3 regions of the Aeromonas genomosp. paramedia genome follow, and region 3 is predicted to be linked to each of the others. Evidence: predicted binding sites of a transcription regulator. Region 3 holds the regulator's gene; each other region holds the start of a gene.
The links. Region 3 encodes sigma-54, which starts transcription at its own class of promoters, with help from an activator protein. Its sites were predicted from a motif close to TGGCACNGTTTTNGCTT; they were not measured.
Positions count from the first base shown of each region.

Region 1 (6,388 bases), 150 kb from region 3:
TACTTCCTCAACCTCACCGTCAAGAGCGACAAGCCCGTGGTGCTGGTCGGCGCCATGCGCCCCTCCACCGCCATGAGCGCCGACGGCCCGCTGAATCTGTATAACGCCGTGGTCACCGCCTCCGACCCCAGCTCCAAGGGCCGTGGCGTCATGGTCGCCATGAACGATACCGTGCTGGATGCCCGCGACGTCACCAAGACCAATACCACAGGGGTGCAGACCTTTGCCGCCCCCAACTTCGGCCCGCTGGGTTACATCCACAACGGCAAGATCGACTACCAGCGCAGCCCGGCCCGCCTGCACACCAGCAAGACCCCGTTCGACGTGAGCAAGCTCGACAAGCTGCCGCAAGTGGGCATCGTCTACAACTATGCCAACGCCACCGATCTGCCGGCCAAAGCCATGGTGGATGCCAAGTTTGACGGCATCGTCAGCGCCGGGGTGGGCAACGGCAACCTCTACCACAGCCTGTTCGACACCCTGGCCAAGGCGAGCAAGGATGGCATCCGGGTGGTGCGCTCCGCCCGCGTGCCGACCGGCGCCACCACTCTGGATGCCGAGATCGATGACGCCAAGTACGGCTTCGTGGCCGCCGGCACCCTGAACCCGCAGAAGGCGCGTATCCTGCTGATGCTCTCCCTGACCCAGAGCAAGGATCCGGCCCAGATCCAGCGCTGGTTCCAGCAGTTCTGATCCCGGGGCTCAACCCGCTAACCTAAATCCATGAAAAAAGGGCAGGATCCGATCCTGCCCTTGCTTATGGCGCCATGTTCAGATGCCAGGTGCCTTCAGCTCACCATCAGCCAGCCGCAGAACCCCAGATACACCAGCCCCACGCAGGCCAGCCTGCCCGCCGTCATCCGCCCGTAGCTGAAGCCCCACCACAGCAGTGCCACCGCCAGCAGGGTCACCAGGGAGGAGACCAGCATGGTGCTGTCGAGCAACCAGGGGGTGAACAGCAGGCAGAACGCCTTGGGAATGGTGCCCTGGATCATCATGGCGCCGGAGATGTTGGCCAGCGCCAGCCGATGCTTGCCCTGCCGCACCCAGATCAGCACGTTCATCAGCTCGGGCATCTCGGTCGCCACCGGGCTCAGCAGCAGGGCCGCCAGCACGGGGGAGAGGCCGAACAGCTCACCCATGCTCTCCAGCTGATGGACGAACAGCTGCGCCGCCAGAGCGACAACCACCAGGGCTCCCAGGGTCTGCAGCAGCACCTTGCGAAGGACCGGGGTGCCGGCCTTGGGATCCAGCTTTAGGGGGGAGGGCAACTGGGTCTCGTGGCTGTCGGTCTGTTTCAGCTCGCGCCGCACATAGAGGAGGTACGCCAGCACGAACAGCGGGGCCAGCCAGGTCTTGCCGGTGAAGGCCACCATGCCGAGGGCCACCGCCACCAGGAAGATGCCGACAAACCAGGCCTGATCCCGACCTATCTCGCGCTGCACCTCGCCATCTATGGCCCTGTGCTCAGGGCTCATGCACAGCAGCAGGGTCAGGCCGACGGCGGCATAGCCTATGGTGGAGAGCACCAGGGGACCGCCGAGGGCGGCCCCTATCCCTATCTGTTGCTGGGCGGGGGCATCCCCCATCAGCAGCGCGCTCAGGGTGACTATGCATTCGGGCAAGGCAGTGCCGAGGGCCGCCAGCAGCGAGCCGGTGGCGCTCTGGGAGAACTTGAGGTGATGGCCGGTCCATTCGATACCGTTGACGAAATATTCGCAGGCGAGGTAGATGGTGGCGGCAGAGAGCAGAAATAACAGCAGGGTGATCAGCATAATGGGCAACCGCCAGGCGAGCAGAACAACCGATGGACCCGATACGGCTCGCCCGGCTGGCTTGCGTATCGAGGCCAAAGGTCTTGCAGGACGATAGATGCTATCGCCGCCCATGCCATGGATCGGCAGATCCAAGAATGTTGACATGAGCCCGGCCCGGATCACGGGCGGGTTGCTACTCCCCAATGACAGTGCGGGGTTTTTACCAAGAGACGGGTCACCCCACAAGGAAAATGGCGGCTCATCCCCCCGGCAACTTGTAAGGGGATGTAACCTGGCCAGCGACCAATCCCACCAGTCTGCTCGCCAGGATCCGGATCCCGCCCACAGGATCCTCGCCTTGGCACAGGGATTGCTATGAGTTGACTACTGTCCACATTGACTTGGGAAGGGTGAACGATGAAACGGTGGATCCAACATTTTTATCAGCTGAATCGCCTCAACTGGCTGATGGTCTGGCTGCTGCTCTGCTGCAGCATCATATTGCTGTTCCCGGCCGGGCTGATGAAAGGCGCCGTCAGTCAGTGGGCCACGGCTCACGCCGCCTGGCTGGGGGTCGGCATGCTGATCGCCATCTCCTACTTCTGCAGCCAGGGTTTCCTGATCGCCTGGGAGTGGGCCTGTGACGAGTGGCAGTCCCGCCGCCAGCAGGATCAACTGGCCCAGATGATTGGTTTCCTCGACTTCAACGAGAAGGCAGTGCTGCGCGAGTTCGTGCTGCAACGGAAAAGCGTCATAAACTTGCCGATCACCGAGCCTGCCGTCAAAAACCTGATGGATGCCGGGGTGCTGACCTATGCCTATGGCAAGCCGGTGCGAGAGAAAGAGGACGAAAACCAGATCCGCGCCCTGATGATTGCGCTGCCGGCCCGGCCGCTGCTGACCTACAAGGTGCTGGGGCTGTCGCGCGGCAAGATGAGCGACGAGCAGGTGGAGCAGATCATGAATGCCAGACCCAAGTTCGCCCAGAAGAGCTTCCAGCGCTGAGCCGCCACCATCCTTCAAACGAAAGAGCCGGACACTGTCCGGCTCTTTGCTATCTGGTTGGGGCTACTCGGTTCTTGCCTTGAGATAACCGGCGTAGTCGGGCACCTGGACGCTGAATGCCTGCTGCATGTGCGGGCTGTCCATGATGAAGTCCGCCGTCGCTTCGTTGGTGGCGACCGGGATGTTCCAGACCGCCGCGAGGCGCAGCAGTGCCTTGACATCCGGATCGTGCGCCGCGGGATTGAGGGGATCCCAGAAGAAGATCATCACGTCGATCTTCCCTTCGGCGATGAGGGCGCCGAGCTGCTGATCGCCCCCCATGGGTCCGGAAAAGAGGCAGGTGATGGGCAGTTGCGCCTTCTTGCCGAGCAGGGTGCCGGTGGTGCCGGTCGCATAGAGGTGGTGGAGCTTGAGCTCCTCCTTGCGGCGCAGCACCCAGTTCAGCAATGGGGTCTTCATGTTGTCGTGAGCCACCAGGGCTACCCGCTTGTGGGGCGCCATCTCACGTGCAATCAGTTCCATGGAAATCATCCGTAGCAAAGTGATGGGAATAGGGCCGTATCCTAATCGAAAGCGGCGTGTGCTGCTCTGCCCTGCATCGTAACTGTGATCACTGCAATGGTTCAATCCGGCTTGGAGCCGTGCCTCGTTCACCGAGCCCGGCGGTGCGCCCCGTGCCGTGAAGGGGTTTGCTGACTTGGGAAAACCACCCGGTTGGCCACCTGCCTGGCAGACAGTAATGCCCGTATGTTTCAGATTCATGCCTGGGTTTTAAGCTGGCGGCCCAGAAAAAACCCGCCTTGGCGGGTTGGGGGCAGATCTTGATGACATCCGCACTCAGGATGATGCGGTATGAAGCTGGGATTGCTGATAATTTTCCAGGCCGATGCGAGCGATGAGGTCCAGCTGGGTTTCCAGCCAATCGACGTGCTCCTCCTCGTCTTCCAGGATCTCCTGGAACAGGTCACGGCTGACGTAATCATGGACGGACTCGGCATAGGTGATGGCCACTTTCAGGTCGGGGATGGCATCCATTTCCAGTGACAGGTCGCAGCGCAACATCTCTTCGACGGTCTCACCGATGCGCAGCTTGCCCAGATCCTGCAAGTTGGGTAGTCCTTCCAGAAACAGCACTCGCTTGACCAGCTCGTCGGCATGCTTCATCTCATCGATGGACTCATGATATTCCTTGTGCCCGAGCCCCTTGAGGCCCCAGTCATCGTAGATGCGGGCGTGCAGGAAATATTGGTTGATGGCAACCAGCTCATTGGCCAGCACCTTGTTGAGGTGGGCAATGATTTTGGGATCTCCTTTCATCGACATTACTCCTCGTGTTCGAGCCTAGGGCACCGATCACTAGAGCGTAGTCGAGAAAAATGACCATAAGAAGATGGCGAATCGGCTCCCCTGCAAGGGAGAGCATCCGCTCGATGAAGTGAAGGGGTCAGGAAGAGGCGCTTCAGGCCACTTCGTAATAAAGGGGCGCCTGCTCCGACTCCAGCTTGTCGATCTCGGTGGCGATGATCTCCATCGCCATGCGCACGCACTTGCCACATTGGGCACCGACTTCCAGCGACTGTTTCAGCTGTCTGAACTCGGTCTTGCCTGCCTGTACCGCCTTGCGGATCTGGTTATCTGTGATGCCGCGGCACAAACACACGTACATATTAATGGACCTCATGCTGGAATGAGATGAAATCTAAATGAGAATGGTTCGTAATGCAAAGAACGAATGGTAATAAGATCCCCTGCTTGCCAGTGATTCCCCCCTTGAGGAGAATGCAACCATCAGAGAGGAGACCAAGATGCTCAAGAAACTATTCAGTGCCCTGTTCAAGGGGCAAGCTGCCCAGATAGTTGATGTCACGCCCACCGAATACGCCGGCTATCTCATCTATCCCGAACCCATGGCGGAAGGGGGGCAGTACAGGCTGGCCGGTCGCATCACCAGGGAGATCGACGGGCAATTACAGACTCATCGCTTCATCCGCTCCGATCTGTTCGCCAACCCAGCCGACGCCGAGCGCTTCATGGTGCAAAAAGCCCATACCTTCATCGATCAGATGGGGGAGCGCATGTTTGAGCTGCGGGTGAAGCCTGGCGACAGTTCAGCCTCATGATCCCTGCCGAGGTGGATCTGTTGCGCCAGGCTCTCGCTCACGCCGGTGAGCGTCGCCTGATCTGGCTGGAAGGGCTCGAAGCCGATTGCATCACCCGCGCCGAACCCTTGCTGGGGGAGGCTGTCTTCTGGCTGGGGGATGGCCCCGAGCACCATGGGCCGTTGCCCGCTGCAAAGGCGCTACAACGGCTCGGTCAGGAGTGCGATACCCTGGTGTTCAACGCCTTCAGCGGTTTTCATCCCGATGCCTTCGGCGCCCTGGCGGGCACGCTGCGCGCCGGTGGGCTGCTGCTGTTGCTGACGCCTCCCAGAGATGAGTGGCCAGCCTACCCGGATCCGGACAGGTTGCGACTGGTCGCCCAGCCTGAGGATGCCAAGCTGGCGAGCCATGGTTTTATCGCCCGCCTGGTGCGGCTGCTGACAGGGGATCCCGCCCTCTCCTTGAGTCCTCCTGCCGGCGGCGAGCCCTGGCGTCCTCTTGACGCAAGCCGGCCACTTAGTACCGATCAAGCCCGTGCGCTGCCGGCCATTCGCAAGGTGTTGCATGGTCATCGCCGTCGTCCGCTGGTGCTGAGCGCGGATCGTGGCCGCGGCAAGAGTGCGCTGCTGGGTCTGGCCAGCGCCGATCTGCTGCGTCAGGATCCCGGCCTGCAGATAGTGGTGACGGCACCCGCCCAGGCGACCGTCGCCACGCTCTTTGCCCATGCCTCGGCGGCGCTGGCAGAGACGCCTGAGCGGCTGGCGGGCCTGACCTATGTGTCGCCAGACCGAGTCGCTCAAGGGGATGTGCAAGCGGATCTGCTGCTGGTGGATGAGGCCGCCGCCATTCCAACCCCGCTGCTGGAGGCCATCCTGGCCCATCACAGCCGCATAGTGTTCGCCACCACCGAGCACGGCTATGAGGGGACGGGGCGTGGCTTTCATCTGCGTTTCAAGCGGGTGCTCGATAGGCAGACCCCGGATTGGCAGGAGCTGCATCTGGCGGAACCCATCCGCTGGAGCCGACATGATCCGCTGGAGCCGCTGATCTTCCGGCTGCTCGGCCTCAATGCCGACATAGTGGCACCTCAACCTCCGAAGACACCGAGCTGGCGACGGCTGGCGCAGGAGGCGCTGGCCGGGGATGAGGCGCTGCTCAATCGGGTGTTCGGCCTGCTCGTCCTGGCCCATTATCAGACCAGCCCCAGCGATCTGCGATATTTGCTGGAGAGCCCGGACCTCGACATCCACCTGCTGGAGCAGGAGAGGGAGCTGCTCGGTGTTGCCCTGGTGGCCCGGGAAGGGAACATAGCGCCTGCGCTGGCTCATGACATCTGGGCTGGGCGAAGACGCCCCCGTGGTCATCTGCTGCCCCAGTCGCTGCTGGCACACGCCGGCTTCATCACGGCTGGGGAGCGCACCTATGCCAGGGTGATGCGCATCGCCATTCATCCCGCCCTGCATCGCCTGGGACTGGGTTATTTGCTGCTGGCGCAGCTGGAAACACACTACCGCGCGCAGGGATACG
Region 1 covers NZ_JAAROG010000001.1:157,665-164,052, forward strand. The annotation lists gene ansB (L-asparaginase 2) at 1-693, shown strand, start outside; gene HB860_RS00820 (sodium:calcium antiporter) at 789-1,775, opposite strand; yybP-ykoY riboswitch at 1,864-1,971, opposite strand; gene HB860_RS00825 (superinfection exclusion B family protein) at 2,175-2,762, shown strand; gene HB860_RS00830 (methylglyoxal synthase) at 2,826-3,284, opposite strand; gene bfr (bacterioferritin) at 3,600-4,079, opposite strand; gene HB860_RS00840 (bacterioferritin-associated ferredoxin) at 4,222-4,428, opposite strand; gene HB860_RS00845 (HlyU family transcriptional regulator) at 4,568-4,882, shown strand; gene HB860_RS00850 (tRNA(Met) cytidine acetyltransferase TmcA) at 4,879-6,388, shown strand, end outside.
Region 1: a site for sigma-54 is predicted at 2,117-2,133, ahead of HB860_RS00825 (superinfection exclusion B family protein). Genes of this name have one in related genera too.

Region 2 (6,388 bases), on a different contig from region 3:
TCATGCAGATATTGTGTCAGATAGGGTGCCCATCTGACCACCCATCAGCCGGCTCACGGCCATCGCATCGACCATCCAAGAGGCAAGAGACCGCCGCGCAACCATAAAGATCGACCATGCAGGAGCAAGAGGCCGCCGCGCGACCATAAAAATCGACCATACGGGAGCAAGAGGCCGCCGCGCGACCATAAAAATCGACCATGCAGGAGCAAGAGACCGCCGCGCGACCATAAAAAAAGAGGCCATAAGGCCTCTCTTTGGTCTGTCGATAAACAGCTATCGATCAAGCACGACCGGCGCGCTTGCGATCCATCTCGGTCAGCAGTTTCTTGCGGATACGGATGGCCTTCGGCGTGATCTCGACCAGCTCATCGTTGTCGATGAACTCGAGAGCCTGCTCCAGGGTCATGCGGATCGGCGGAGTCAGCACCTGGGCTTCGTCGGTACCGGAGGCACGCATGTTGGTCAGCTGCTTGCCTTTCAGGCAGTTGACGGTCAGGTCGTTGGAGCGGGAGTGGATCCCGATCACCTGGCCTTCGTACACTTCGGTCGCGTGACCGATGAACAGACGACCACGGTCTTGCAGACCGAACAGGGCGAAGGTCAGGGCCTTGCCGGTAGCGTTGGAGATCAGCACGCCGTTCTGACGCTCACCGATGCTGCCACCCTTGTGCGGACCGTAATGGTCGAAGGTGTGGTACAGAAGGCCGGTACCTGAAGTCATGGTCAGGAACTCGGTCTGGAAGCCGATCAGGCCACGGCTCGGGATCATGAAGTCCAGACGGACACGGCCCTTGCCATCCGGGGTCATGTTGGTCATCTCGCCCTTACGCAGGCCGAGTTGCTCCATCACTGAACCCTGGTGGATCTCTTCCACGTCGACGGTAACGGTTTCGAACGGTTCTTGCAGAACGCCGTCAACGGTACGCAGGATAACTTCCGGACGGGATACCGCCAGCTCGTAACCTTCACGACGCATGTTTTCGATCAGGATGGAGAGGTGCAGTTCACCACGGCCGGAGACGCGGAACTTGTCCGGATCTTCGGTCTCTTCCACGCGCAGGGCCACGTTGTGGACCAGCTCCTGGTTCAGACGCTCCAGGATGTTGCGGGAGGTGACGAACTTGCCTTCTTTACCGGCGAACGGCGAGGTGTTGACCTGGAAGGTCATGTTCACGGTCGGCTCGTCAACGGAGAGCGGCGGCAGGGCTTCGACGGCATTGTTGTCACAGATGGTGTCGGAGATCTTCAGCTCGCCCAGACCGGTGATGGCGATGATGTCGCCCGCTTGCGCGTCGGCCACTTCGGTACGGGACAGACCCAGGTAACCCAGCACCTGACCGACCTTGCCGGTGCGGTTCTTGCCGTTGGCACCAACGATGGTGACCTGCTGGTTGGTCTTGACGCGACCACGGGTGATACGGCCGATGCCGATGACGCCCACGTAGGAGTTGTAGTCCAGCTGGGAGATCTGCATCTGGAAACCGCCTTCGGTATCCGCAGCAGGGGCTTCGACGTTGTCGACGATGGCCTGGAACAGGGGTTCCATGTTGTCGGACGGTACGTCTTGGTCCAGGGTGGCCCAACCGTTCAGTGCAGAGGCGTAAACAACCTTGAAGTCCAGTTGCTCATCGGTGGCACCCAGGTTGTCGAACAGATCGAAGACCTGATCCATTACCCAGTCAGGACGAGCACCCGGACGGTCGATCTTGTTGATGACCACGATGGGCTTCAGACCCTGGGCAAATGCCTTCTGGGTCACGAAACGGGTTTGCGGCATCGGGCCGTCAACGGCGTCAACCAGCAGCAGCACGGAGTCAACCATGGAGAGCACGCGCTCAACTTCACCACCGAAGTCGGCGTGACCCGGGGTATCCACGATGTTGATACGGTAGTCGTTCCAGCGGATCGCAGTGTTCTTGGCGAGAATGGTGATGCCACGTTCCCGTTCCAGATCATTGGAGTCCATGATCCGTTCCTGACCTTCGCTGGTGCGATCCAGAGTGCCGGATTGCTGCAGCAGCTTATCAACCAGAGTCGTTTTGCCGTGGTCAACGTGCGCAATAATCGCAATATTGCGTAAATTCTCTAACATTCTCGCCTCAAATCACCGGGTAAAATTGGGCGCTAATTGTACTCTCGCCTTTGTGATCTGCCTAGCAGAATTGCAGACCATTCGCGTACAACAGGGGATCTGGATCATGGACCCCGCGCCAAAAGCCTGCTTAGATGGCCTTGGCACGTAGGCGCACCACGATGGTGCACCAAAACGATCCAAGGTTGCACCACTTTGAGGCGCAGCCAAGCATGAAAGCGGGTGTCCCGACAGCCTGAAAGGGTGCAAATGCCCTGAAATCAAGCTGTCACAAACTTGGCACGATACTGGCTTATGTGAATGTGATGACGCATTCACCCAAAGAGTTTTAACACCGGAGGTTACTTAGCATGTCAGCCCAGAACGTTTTGGCCCTGATCCAGGAACACGAAGTCAAGTTTGTTGATCTACGTTTTACCGACACCAAGGGTAAAGAGCAGCACGTATCCATTCCTTCCCACCAGGTCGACGAAGACTTCTTCGAAGACGGCAAGATGTTCGATGGCTCCTCCATCGGCGGCTGGAAGGGCATCAACGAGTCTGACATGGTGCTGATGCCGGATCCGGCCTCCGCCAAACTGGACCCGTTCACCGAAGAGACCACGCTGAACATCGTCTGTGACGTGCTTGAACCTGCCACCATGCAAGGCTATGACCGCGATCCGCGCTCCATCGCCAAGCGTGCCGAAGATTTCCTGAAAGCCAGCGGCATCGCTGACACCGTGCTGTTCGGGCCGGAGCCGGAATTCTTCATGTTCGACAACATCACCTTCTCCAACACCATGGGCCACAGCTTCGTGAAGATCGAATCCGAAGAAGCTGCCTGGAACTCGGGTACCGAGTACGAGCACGGCAACAAGGGTCACCGTCCCTTCGTCAAGGGCGGTTACTTCCCGGTTGCGCCGGTTGACTCCTCCCAGGACATCCGTGCCGCCATGTGTCTGGTGCTGGAAGAGATGGGCCAGGTCGTTGAAGCTCACCACCACGAAGTGGCCACTGCCGGTCAGAACGAGATCGCAACCCGCTTCAACACTCTCACGCTGAAAGCTGACGAAGTGCAGGTGCTGAAGTACGTGATCCACAACGTGGCCCACGCCTACAACAAGACTGTCACCTTCATGCCGAAACCCATGTTCGGTGACAACGGCTCCGGCATGCACTGCCACCAGTCCCTGGCCAAGAACGGTGTCAACCTGTTCGCCGGCGACCTGTACGGTGGTCTGTCCGAGATGGCGCTGCACTACATCGGCGGCATCATCAAGCACGCCAAGGCCATCAACGCCTTCGCCAACCCGACCACCAACTCCTACAAGCGTCTGGTGCCGGGCTATGAAGCCCCTGTCATGCTGGCCTACTCCGCCCGCAACCGCTCTGCCTCCATCCGTATCCCGGTTGTGCCGAGCCCGAAAGCCCGCCGCATCGAAGTGCGCTTCCCGGATCCGGCTGCCAACCCCTACCTGGCCTTCGCTGCCCAGCTGATGGCCGGTCTGGACGGTATCATCAACAAGATCCATCCGGGCGATGCCATGGACAAGAACTTGTATGACCTGCCGCCGGAAGAAGCCGCAGAAGTGCCGACCGTTGCCGGTTCCCTGGACGAGGCCCTGTCCGCACTGGATGCTGATCGCGAGTTCCTGACCCGTGGCGGCGTCTTCAGCGACGACTTCATCAACTCCTACTTGGAGCTGAAGCAGCATGACGTGGATCGTGTCCGCATGACCCCGCACCCGCTGGAGTTCGAGCTGTACTACTCCGTCTAATCCGGTGTCCTTGCTTCATCATGACAAACCCGCCATCTGGCGGGTTTTTTATCTAAGGGGCTGAAATATCATGACCCATGGCCTCACACAGCATGGGGCATACGGCTCGTCTAGCCCATTCTTCACCGCGGATCCGACAATAAGCCCGACATTTTTTTCTCTGATAGGATTAAGGTGAACCCCGTCAAGGAGAGATGGATGAAAACAGTACACCCGACATGGACGCTGGGCCTCTTGCTGATGATCTCCTGCACCGCCCAGGCGGCCAGAGTCTATTCCTGGATAGATCCCCAAGGGGTGACCCATTACACAGACGCCCCTCCCCCCGGCAAGAACGCCAGGGAAATAGACCTGCGGGTCTCCCCCCTCATCGGCACCTCGCCCCACTCCGTCCAGGTCGACGACTTCAACAGCCTGACCGGCGTCGATGCCAGGAAGGCCCTGGAGGCCGCACCCCTGGAGATAGAACTGCTCTCCCCCGAGCCGGGCAGCACACTGCGCGACAACACGGGCAACATCGTCTTCCAGGCCCAGGTCCATCCCCAGCCGCCGGTGCAATATGACGTGCGCCTGCTGCTGAACGACAAGGCCATTCCCCTCGTTCACAACAGCCTGGCCATCCGGGTGGAGAACCTCCCTCGCGGCGCCTACGAGGCGCGGCTCGAGCTGCTCGCCAAAGACGGTACGATCCTTGCTAAATCCAAAGCAGCCACCTTTTACCTGCATAGAACGACTGTGAATCAGGCTCCCAAAGCCACCCCCAAGGCCAATTAGGGGTGATGTGACGCACCGATGCGGGTAAACTCAATGCACCATATCGGTGCATAACAGGTGTAAAGCACCGTTTTAGGGAGAAACCTGTGCCAACCCGCTTGGATCACGCCAAGACACTCTTGGACAACCTGCTGACCGCCGTCATCCTGATGGATGAGCGGCTCTGCATTCAATTCGTCAACCCGGCGGCCGAACAGCTGCTTTCCCTCAGCGAACGGCGACTGATCGGGATCGAACTGCCCCATCTGCTGGAGCACATCTCCCTCGACCTGCAACGATTCAAGCAGTGCCTCATTTCAGGGCAGGGCTTCACCGACAGCGAAGTCACCCTGGTGGTGGAGGGAGAGCCCAGGCTGGTGGAGATCAGCGTGAGCCCCATGGCCGACCACGAGCAGCGGCTGATGGTGGTGGAGCTGCGCAAGATCGATCAGCAGAAGAAGATCAGCCAGGAGCTGCAGCAACATGCCCAGCAGCAGGCCGCCAAGGAGCTGGTGCGCGGGCTGGCCCACGAGATAAAGAACCCCCTCGGGGGATTGCGCGGCGCCGCCCAGCTGCTGCAAAAGGAGCTGCCTGACCCGGCCCTGCGTGAATATACCGGCATCATCATAGAGCAGGCCGACCGGCTGAGGGTGCTGGTCGATCGTCTGCTCGGCCCCCAGCGACCGGGACGCCATCAGATGCACAATGTGCATTCGGTGCTGGAGCAGGTGCGCCGTCTGGTGGATCTGGAGCTGCCGCCCCAGATCCGCATCGAGCGGGATTACGACCCCAGCATTCCCGAGTTCGAGATGGAGCCGGACCAGCTGCAGCAGGCGTTTCTCAACATAGTCCGCAATGCCGCCGAAGCCCTCGGCGATCAGACCGGGCTCATCCGCATCAAGACCCGCACCGCCTTCCAGATCACCATCCACGGCCAGCGCTACCGCCTGGCCGCCGAGATCAAGATCGTCGACAACGGTCCCGGCATTCCCGATGCCATTCGCGACACCCTCTTCTACCCCATGATCACCGGCAAGGAGGGGGGCACAGGCCTCGGCCTCTCCATCGCCCAGAACCTGATCGATCAGCACAAGGGACGCATAGATTGCATCAGCTGGCCCGGCCACACCGAATTCACCATCTACCTACCACTTCGCAAGTAAGGGAACCTCATGACAGCAAAAGTGTGGATCGTCGATGACGACAGCTCCATCCGGTGGGTCCTGGAGCGCACCCTTGGCAGCGAAGGCTTCGAATGCGAGAGCTTTGCCGATGGCGAAGCCCTGCTGAGCTCGCTGGAGATGCGCTCACCGGACGTGATCCTCTCCGATATCCGCATGCCGGGCATAGACGGCCTCAGCCTGCTGGAGCAGATCCACCGCCGCCAGGCCGATCTGCCCATCATCATCATGACGGCGCACTCGGATCTCGACAGCGCGGTCAACGCCTACCAGCGCGGCGCCTTCGAATACCTGCCCAAGCCGTTCGACATCGACGAGGCTGTCACCCTGGTGCGCCGCGCCGAGAATCATCTGAAAGAGCAACGCACCAAGCGCAAGGCACGCCAGCAGGAGGCCACCACCACCCCGGAGATCATCGGTGAGGCTCCCGCCATGCAGGAGGTGTTTCGCGCCATAGGCCGACTGTCGCGCTCCAGCATCTCGGTGCTCATCAACGGCCAGAGCGGCACCGGCAAGGAGCTGGTCGCCCATGCCCTGCACAAGCACAGCCCGCGCGCCCACAAGAATTTCATCGCCCTCAACATGGCGGCCATCCCCAA
Region 2 covers NZ_JAAROG010000028.1:75,177-81,564, reverse strand. The annotation lists gene typA (translational GTPase TypA) at 284-2,095, opposite strand; gene glnA (glutamate--ammonia ligase) at 2,446-3,855, shown strand; gene HB860_RS19775 (DUF4124 domain-containing protein) at 4,054-4,629, shown strand; gene glnL (nitrogen regulation protein NR(II)) at 4,716-5,771, shown strand; gene glnG (nitrogen regulation protein NR(I)) at 5,781-6,388, shown strand, end outside.
Region 2: a site for sigma-54 is predicted at 2,373-2,389, ahead of glnA (glutamate--ammonia ligase). Genes of this name have one in related genera too.

Region 3 (6,388 bases):
TGCTGCGCTGCGCCGGCAAGATAGTGGTCACCGGCATGGGCAAGTCGGGCCATGTCGGCAACAAGATTGCCGCTACCCTGGCCAGCACCGGGACGCCCGCCTTCTTCCTCCACCCTGGCGAAGCCAGCCACGGGGATCTGGGGATGATCTCCGCCGGGGACCTCATCATCGCCATCTCCAACTCAGGCGAGAGTGACGAGATCCTGGCCCTGCTGCCGGTGCTCAAGCGCCGCGGCATTCCGCTCATCTGCATGACAGGCAACCCGGCTTCCACCATGGCGAAAGAGGCCAATGTGCACCTGTGCATCAAGGTGGAGAAAGAGGCCTGCCCGCTGGGTCTGGCCCCGACCTCAAGCACCACGGCGACCCTGGTGATGGGGGACGCCCTGGCCGTGGCCCTGCTGGAAGCTCGCGGTTTCACCGCCGATGACTTCGCGCTCTCGCACCCGGGCGGATCGCTGGGCAAGCGGCTGCTGCTGCGGGTCGGCGATCTGATGCACAGTGGCGAGCTGTTGCCCCGGGTGGGGATAGATGCCACCATCAGCCAGGCGCTGCTGGAAGTGAGCCGCAAGGGGCTCGGCATGACGGCTGTGGTGGATGGGCAGGGGCTGCTGGCCGGTCTGTTCACCGACGGTGACCTGCGCCGGATCCTGGATCTGCAGGTGGACATTCACCACACCCCGATCAGCCGCGTAATGACGGCCAACTGTGTTACCGTAGGGCCTGAGATGATGGCGGCCGAGGCCGTCAAACTGATGGAAACCAGAAAGATTAACGGATTGCTGGTGGTGGATGAGGAACGGCGACCACTTGGCGCCTTCAACATGCACGACCTGCTGAGAGCCGGGGTGATTTGATGCAAGACGTACCGACCCTCTATGGTCCGGTGACGCGCAGCCAGTACGAGAAGGCGGCGCAGATCCGCCTGCTGGTGTGTGACGTGGATGGGGTGCTCTCCAATGGCTTCATCTATATGGGCAACCAGGGGGAAGAGCTGAAAACCTTCTGCACCCGCGACGGTGCTGGCATGCGTGCCCTGCTCAACGCCGGCATCGAGATCGCCATCATCACAGGGCGCAACTCCCGTATCGTCAGCGATCGGATGAGGGGCCTGGGGGTGCGGCACCTGGTGCAGGGGGCGGATCAGAAGCTGCCCCACTTCGAGGCGCTGCTGACCAAGCTGGGCCTGACACCGGAGCAGGCCGCCTATATGGGGGACGACACCATAGATCTGCCGGTGATGCAGGCCTGCGGCCTCGGCATTGCGGTGGCGGATGCCCACCCGCTGGTGCTGGCTCGTGCCGATCTGGTGACCCGCCTCGGGGGCGGAGTGGGCGCGGTGCGCGAGGTGTGCGATCTCATCCTGCAGGCGCAGGGCCTGGGCGACTACCAACCCGAGGCTTCGGTATGAACAAGCAGACGTTTCTGTTCGGCCTGCTGTTTCTGGCGGCGCTGGCCGCCTGGCAGCTCGGCGAGATCGAGCTGGCGCCCGAACCGGCTGCCAAGGTAGAGAACTATCAACCGGACTTCACCGCCAAGAACCTGGTCACCACCCGCTTCAACGAGCAGGGCAAGCGGACCGAGCGGTTGGAGTCCGAATATGCGGAGTATTACCAGATCCTCGAGCAGGCCACCTTCGACAAACCGGTGGTCTACATGTTCGATGAGCAGGGGGAGGCCGAGTGGAAGGTCACGGCCGAAACCGGGGTGCTCAACACAGATGACAACGTGATCCTGCGTGACAAGGTCCATCTGGACGGCCTGCTGCCGGCGTCTTTCATCTCCACGCTGGACACCCCCTATCTGGAGCTGGATCTGGTGACCCAGGACGTGAGAAGCAACCAGCACATCAGCATAGTGGGTCAGGAATTCCAGACCGAGGGCGTTGGCCTGAAGGGCCATCTGGATCGTAAATATTTCGAATTACTGGATAAAGGCCATGCCACTTATTTCAATGAAAAACGTTAATCTGGCCCTCGCGGCCCTGCTGCTGTGCAGTACAGTGAGCGCCAAAGAGTCCGACTTTGCCGAGAAGGTCTATGTGGATGCGGTCAAGCAAGTGGCCGAGATGCAGGACAACCGCATCACCTTCAGCGAAGACGTGATCATCACCCAGGGCACCATCAAGATTAAGGCCGACAAGGTGGTGGTGATCCGCTCCGGCGACAAGGGCGCAGAGGTGATGACCGCCTATGGCAATCCCGCCACCTTCTTCCAGATCCTGGACAATGGCAAGCCGGTCAATGCCCACGGCAACAGCATTCGCTACGAGCTGAAGAACCGCCTGGTCACCATCACGGGCAACGGTCAGCTCAAGCAGGAAGACAGCCAGGTCACCGGCGACCTCATCCGCTACGACATCGTCAAACAGAAGATGATCGCCGAGAGCAAGGGGCCCACCCAGCGCGTCAAAACGGTGTTCCTGCCGGATCAGGTAGAAAACTTCGACAAACCCGCCGATCAGAAGAAGTAGGAAACAGAAGCCATGGCAGTGTTAAAAGCAACGGGTTTGCAGAAGAGCTACAAGCGCCGCATGGTGGTCAGCGACGTGAGCCTGGAAGTGGGCACCGGCCAGATAGTGGGGCTGCTCGGCCCGAATGGTGCCGGCAAGACCACCTCCTTCTACATGATCGTGGGCCTGGTGCAGCGGGATGCGGGTCTCATCACCATCGACGAGCAGGACATCAGCCTGCAGCCCATGCATATCCGCGCCCGCAATGGCATCGGCTACCTGCCCCAGGAGGCCTCCATCTTCCGGCGCCTGTCGGTGTTCGACAACCTGATGGGGGTCATGCAGACCCGCAAGGGGTTGAGCCGCGAGGAGCGTGAGGATAAGGTCGAGCAGTTGCTGGAAGAGTTCAACATCACCCATATTCGCGACAGCCTGGGTCAGAGCCTGTCTGGCGGGGAGCGACGCCGGGTCGAGATTGCCCGGGCGCTGGCGGCAGAGCCGCGATTCATCCTGTTGGATGAACCCTTTGCAGGTGTTGATCCCATTTCGGTCATAGACATCAAGAAGATCATCCAGCATCTGAAGGAAAGAGGGCTGGGCGTACTGATCACGGACCACAACGTCAGAGAGACGCTGGATGTGTGCGAGAAGGCCTACATCGTCAGCCACGGCAAGATGATTGCCGAGGGCGCTCCGGCCGACATCCTCGCCGATGAGCAGGTCAAGCGCGTCTATTTGGGCGATCAATTCAGTCTATAGTAAGGGGGCACCCCTCATTTTTGTTAGGTGACTGCCTCGCTGAACATAAGGATATCCCGACGTAGATGAAGCCGACATTACAGTTGCGTCTCGGTCAGTCCCTGACCATGACGCCACAATTACAACAAGCGATTCGTCTGCTCCAGCTCTCCACCCTGGAACTCCAGCAGGAAATTCAGCAAGCGCTCGATAATAACCCCTTGCTGGAGCAGGAGGAGAATGAGGCGCAGGAAACCAGCCCGATAGAGCCCCAGGACGCCAGTCAACTCGACTCCAGCGACGCCATGGCGCAGGACAGCATGCCGGATGAACTGCCGGTGGACACCACCTGGGATGAGGTCTACTCCGCCGGGACTGCCCAGAGCGCCGGCCCCATCCATGACGGGGAAGACAGCGTCTATCAGGGGGAAACCACCGAGAACCTGCAGGACTATCTGCTGTGGCAGATGCGACTGACGCCGTTCAGCGATCTGGATGCCGCCATCGCCCTCGCCATCATCGACGCCATCGACGAGTCCGGCTACCTGACCGCCTCTCTCGAAGATATTCAGGCTGCAGTCAGCAGTGAAGAGGTAGAAGTTGAACTGGATGAAGTGGAAGCCGTGCTCAAGCGGGTGCAGCATTTCGATCCGGTCGGCATAGCCGCGCGCTCGGTGCAGGAGTGTCTGCTGATCCAGCTTGGTCAGTACTCGCCGGATCTGCCCTGGCTCAATGAGGCAAGGGAGGTGATCCGCGAGCACATGGACCTGCTCGGCAACCGCGACTACCGCACCCTAGCGCGCAAGACCCGGCTCAAGGAGAGCGATCTCAAGGAGGTGCTGGATCTCATCCAGCAACTGGAGCCCAGACCCGGCAATGGCATCATCCAGAGCGAGTCGCAATACGTGATCCCGGACGTCTCCGTGGTCAAGAAAGGGACGAAGTGGGTGGTTGAGCTCAACCCGGATTCGGCGCCGCGCATCCGTGTCAACGAGGCCTATGCGGCCATGGCACGCAATGCCCGCAGCAGCACGGATACCCAGTTCATTCGCTCCCATTTGCAGGAGGCCAAGTGGTTCATCAAGAGTCTGGAGAGTCGCAACGACACCCTGCTCAAGGTGGCCAGCTGCATCGTCGAGCAGCAGCAGGGCTTCTTCGAATACGGTGAAGAGGCCATGAAGCCCATGGTACTCAACGACATCGCCGAGGCGGTGGAGATGCACGAGTCGACGATTTCACGGGTGACGACCCAGAAGTACATGCATACGCCCCGTGGCATCTTTGAACTGAAGTTTTTTTTCTCCAGTCATGTCAACACGGAGGGAGGAGGAGAGTGCTCATCGACCGCAATTCGCGCCCTGATCAAGAAGCTGGTGACGGCCGAAAACCCGGCCAAACCGCTTAGTGATAGCAAGATCGCGGATTTGCTGGCCGAACAGGGTATTATGGTGGCGAGACGCACGATCGCAAAGTACCGTGAATCCTTGTTGATCCCGCCATCCAATCAGCGCAAACGCCTGGTTTAGGCAAACAAAAGGAAGACGTTATGCAAATTAACCTGACCGGACACCATGTCGAGATTACCGAAGCTCTGCGTGATTATGTGAATAACAAATTTGCCAAACTCGAGCGTCACTTTGACCATATCAACAACGTACATGTGGTGTTGAGCGTCGAAAAACTGAACCAGATCGCCGAAGCCAAGCTGCACGTCAGCGGGGGAGAGGTGTTCGCCAATTCGCAGCATGCCGACATGTATGCGGCGATTGATACCCTGCTGGATAAACTGGATCGGCAGATCATCAAGCACAAAGATAAGTTAAATCAAAAATAACTATGCAACTTGAACACATACTGAGTCGGGACTGCACCAAGAGTGCGGTCCCTTGTACCAGCAAGAAACGCGCCCTCGAGATCATCAGTGAGCTGGCCGCAGAGCGCCTCGGCGCCTCCCGCCAGGTGCTGTTCGAAAGCCTGCTGGCGCGGGAAAAGATGGGCAGTACCGGGATCGGTGCCGGTATCGCCATTCCCCATGGCCGGATCGACGACGCCTTTGCGCCGACCGCCGTGCTGATGACCTTCTCCGAACCCATCCCTTTCGATTCTATCGACAATCAACCGGTTGACCTGCTCTTTGCATTGCTGGTGCCGGAAAGCGAGTGCAAGCAGCATCTCAAGACCCTTTCCCTGATGGCATCCAAGCTGGGTGACAAGGCCGTCTGCCGCCAGTTGCGCCAGGCGACCAGCGACGAAGAACTCTATCAGATCATGACCTCGGCCTGATGCCGGGTCTGACACCGCCACGTTGGCGTGAGGGGACAAGATGCAGTTAATAGTGGTAAGCGGTCGTTCGGGCTCCGGCAAGACGGTAGCCCTGAGGGTGCTGGAGGATCTGGGTTACTACTGCGTGGATAACCTGCCGGTCAACCTGCTGCCCCAGCTGATCGTCTCGGTGGAGAGCCAGTATGACAAGCTGGCGGTCAGCATAGACGTGCGCAACCTGCCGACCCAGCCAGACAAGCTGGACAACCTGCTGACCCAGGTGCGCAACGAAGGGCGGGTGGAGTTTTCCAGCTTCTTCTTCGATGCAGACAACGGGACCCTGCTCAAGCGCTATGGCGAGAGCCGCCGGCTGCACCCCCTGTCCCGCAAGCAGCTGTCGCTGGATGAGGCGATCCGGGAAGAGACCCACCTGCTGGCGCCCCTCTCCTCGACCGCCGATCTGCGCATCGATACCACCAACCTCAGCATTCATGACCTCAGCGAGCTCATCAAGACCCGGGTGCTCGGCAAGAAAGAGAACGAGCTGGTGCTGGTGTTCGAGTCGTTCGGCTTCAAATACGGCATCCCCAAGGATGCGGACTTCGTGTTCGATGCCCGTTTCCTGCCCAACCCCCACTGGATCCCGGAGCTCAAGCCGTTTACCGGTCAGGATGAGCCCGTGGCCAACTACCTCTCGGCCCAGGCGGACGTGATGCTGTTCATCCAGCAGATAGAGAACATGCTGGTGACCTGGTTGCCCCACCTGGAGCGCAACAATCGCAGCTATGTGACCGTCGGCATAGGTTGTACCGGCGGACAGCATCGTTCGGTGTTCATCGCCGAGCGGCTGGCCAGCACCTTCCGACTGCTTGGCAAGAACGTGCAGATCCGTCACCGCACGCTGGACAAGCGCTCCACCCAAGCCTGACAGACCCA
Region 3 covers NZ_JAAROG010000001.1:11,388-17,775, forward strand. The annotation lists gene HB860_RS00070 (KpsF/GutQ family sugar-phosphate isomerase) at 1-857, shown strand, start outside; gene kdsC (3-deoxy-manno-octulosonate-8-phosphatase KdsC) at 857-1,411, shown strand; gene lptC (LPS export ABC transporter periplasmic protein LptC) at 1,408-1,968, shown strand; gene lptA (lipopolysaccharide transport periplasmic protein LptA) at 1,955-2,473, shown strand; gene lptB (LPS export ABC transporter ATP-binding protein) at 2,486-3,211, shown strand; gene HB860_RS00095 (RNA polymerase factor sigma-54) at 3,277-4,716, shown strand; gene hpf (ribosome hibernation promoting factor) at 4,737-5,024, shown strand; gene ptsN (PTS IIA-like nitrogen regulatory protein PtsN) at 5,027-5,473, shown strand; gene rapZ (RNase adapter RapZ) at 5,514-6,380, shown strand.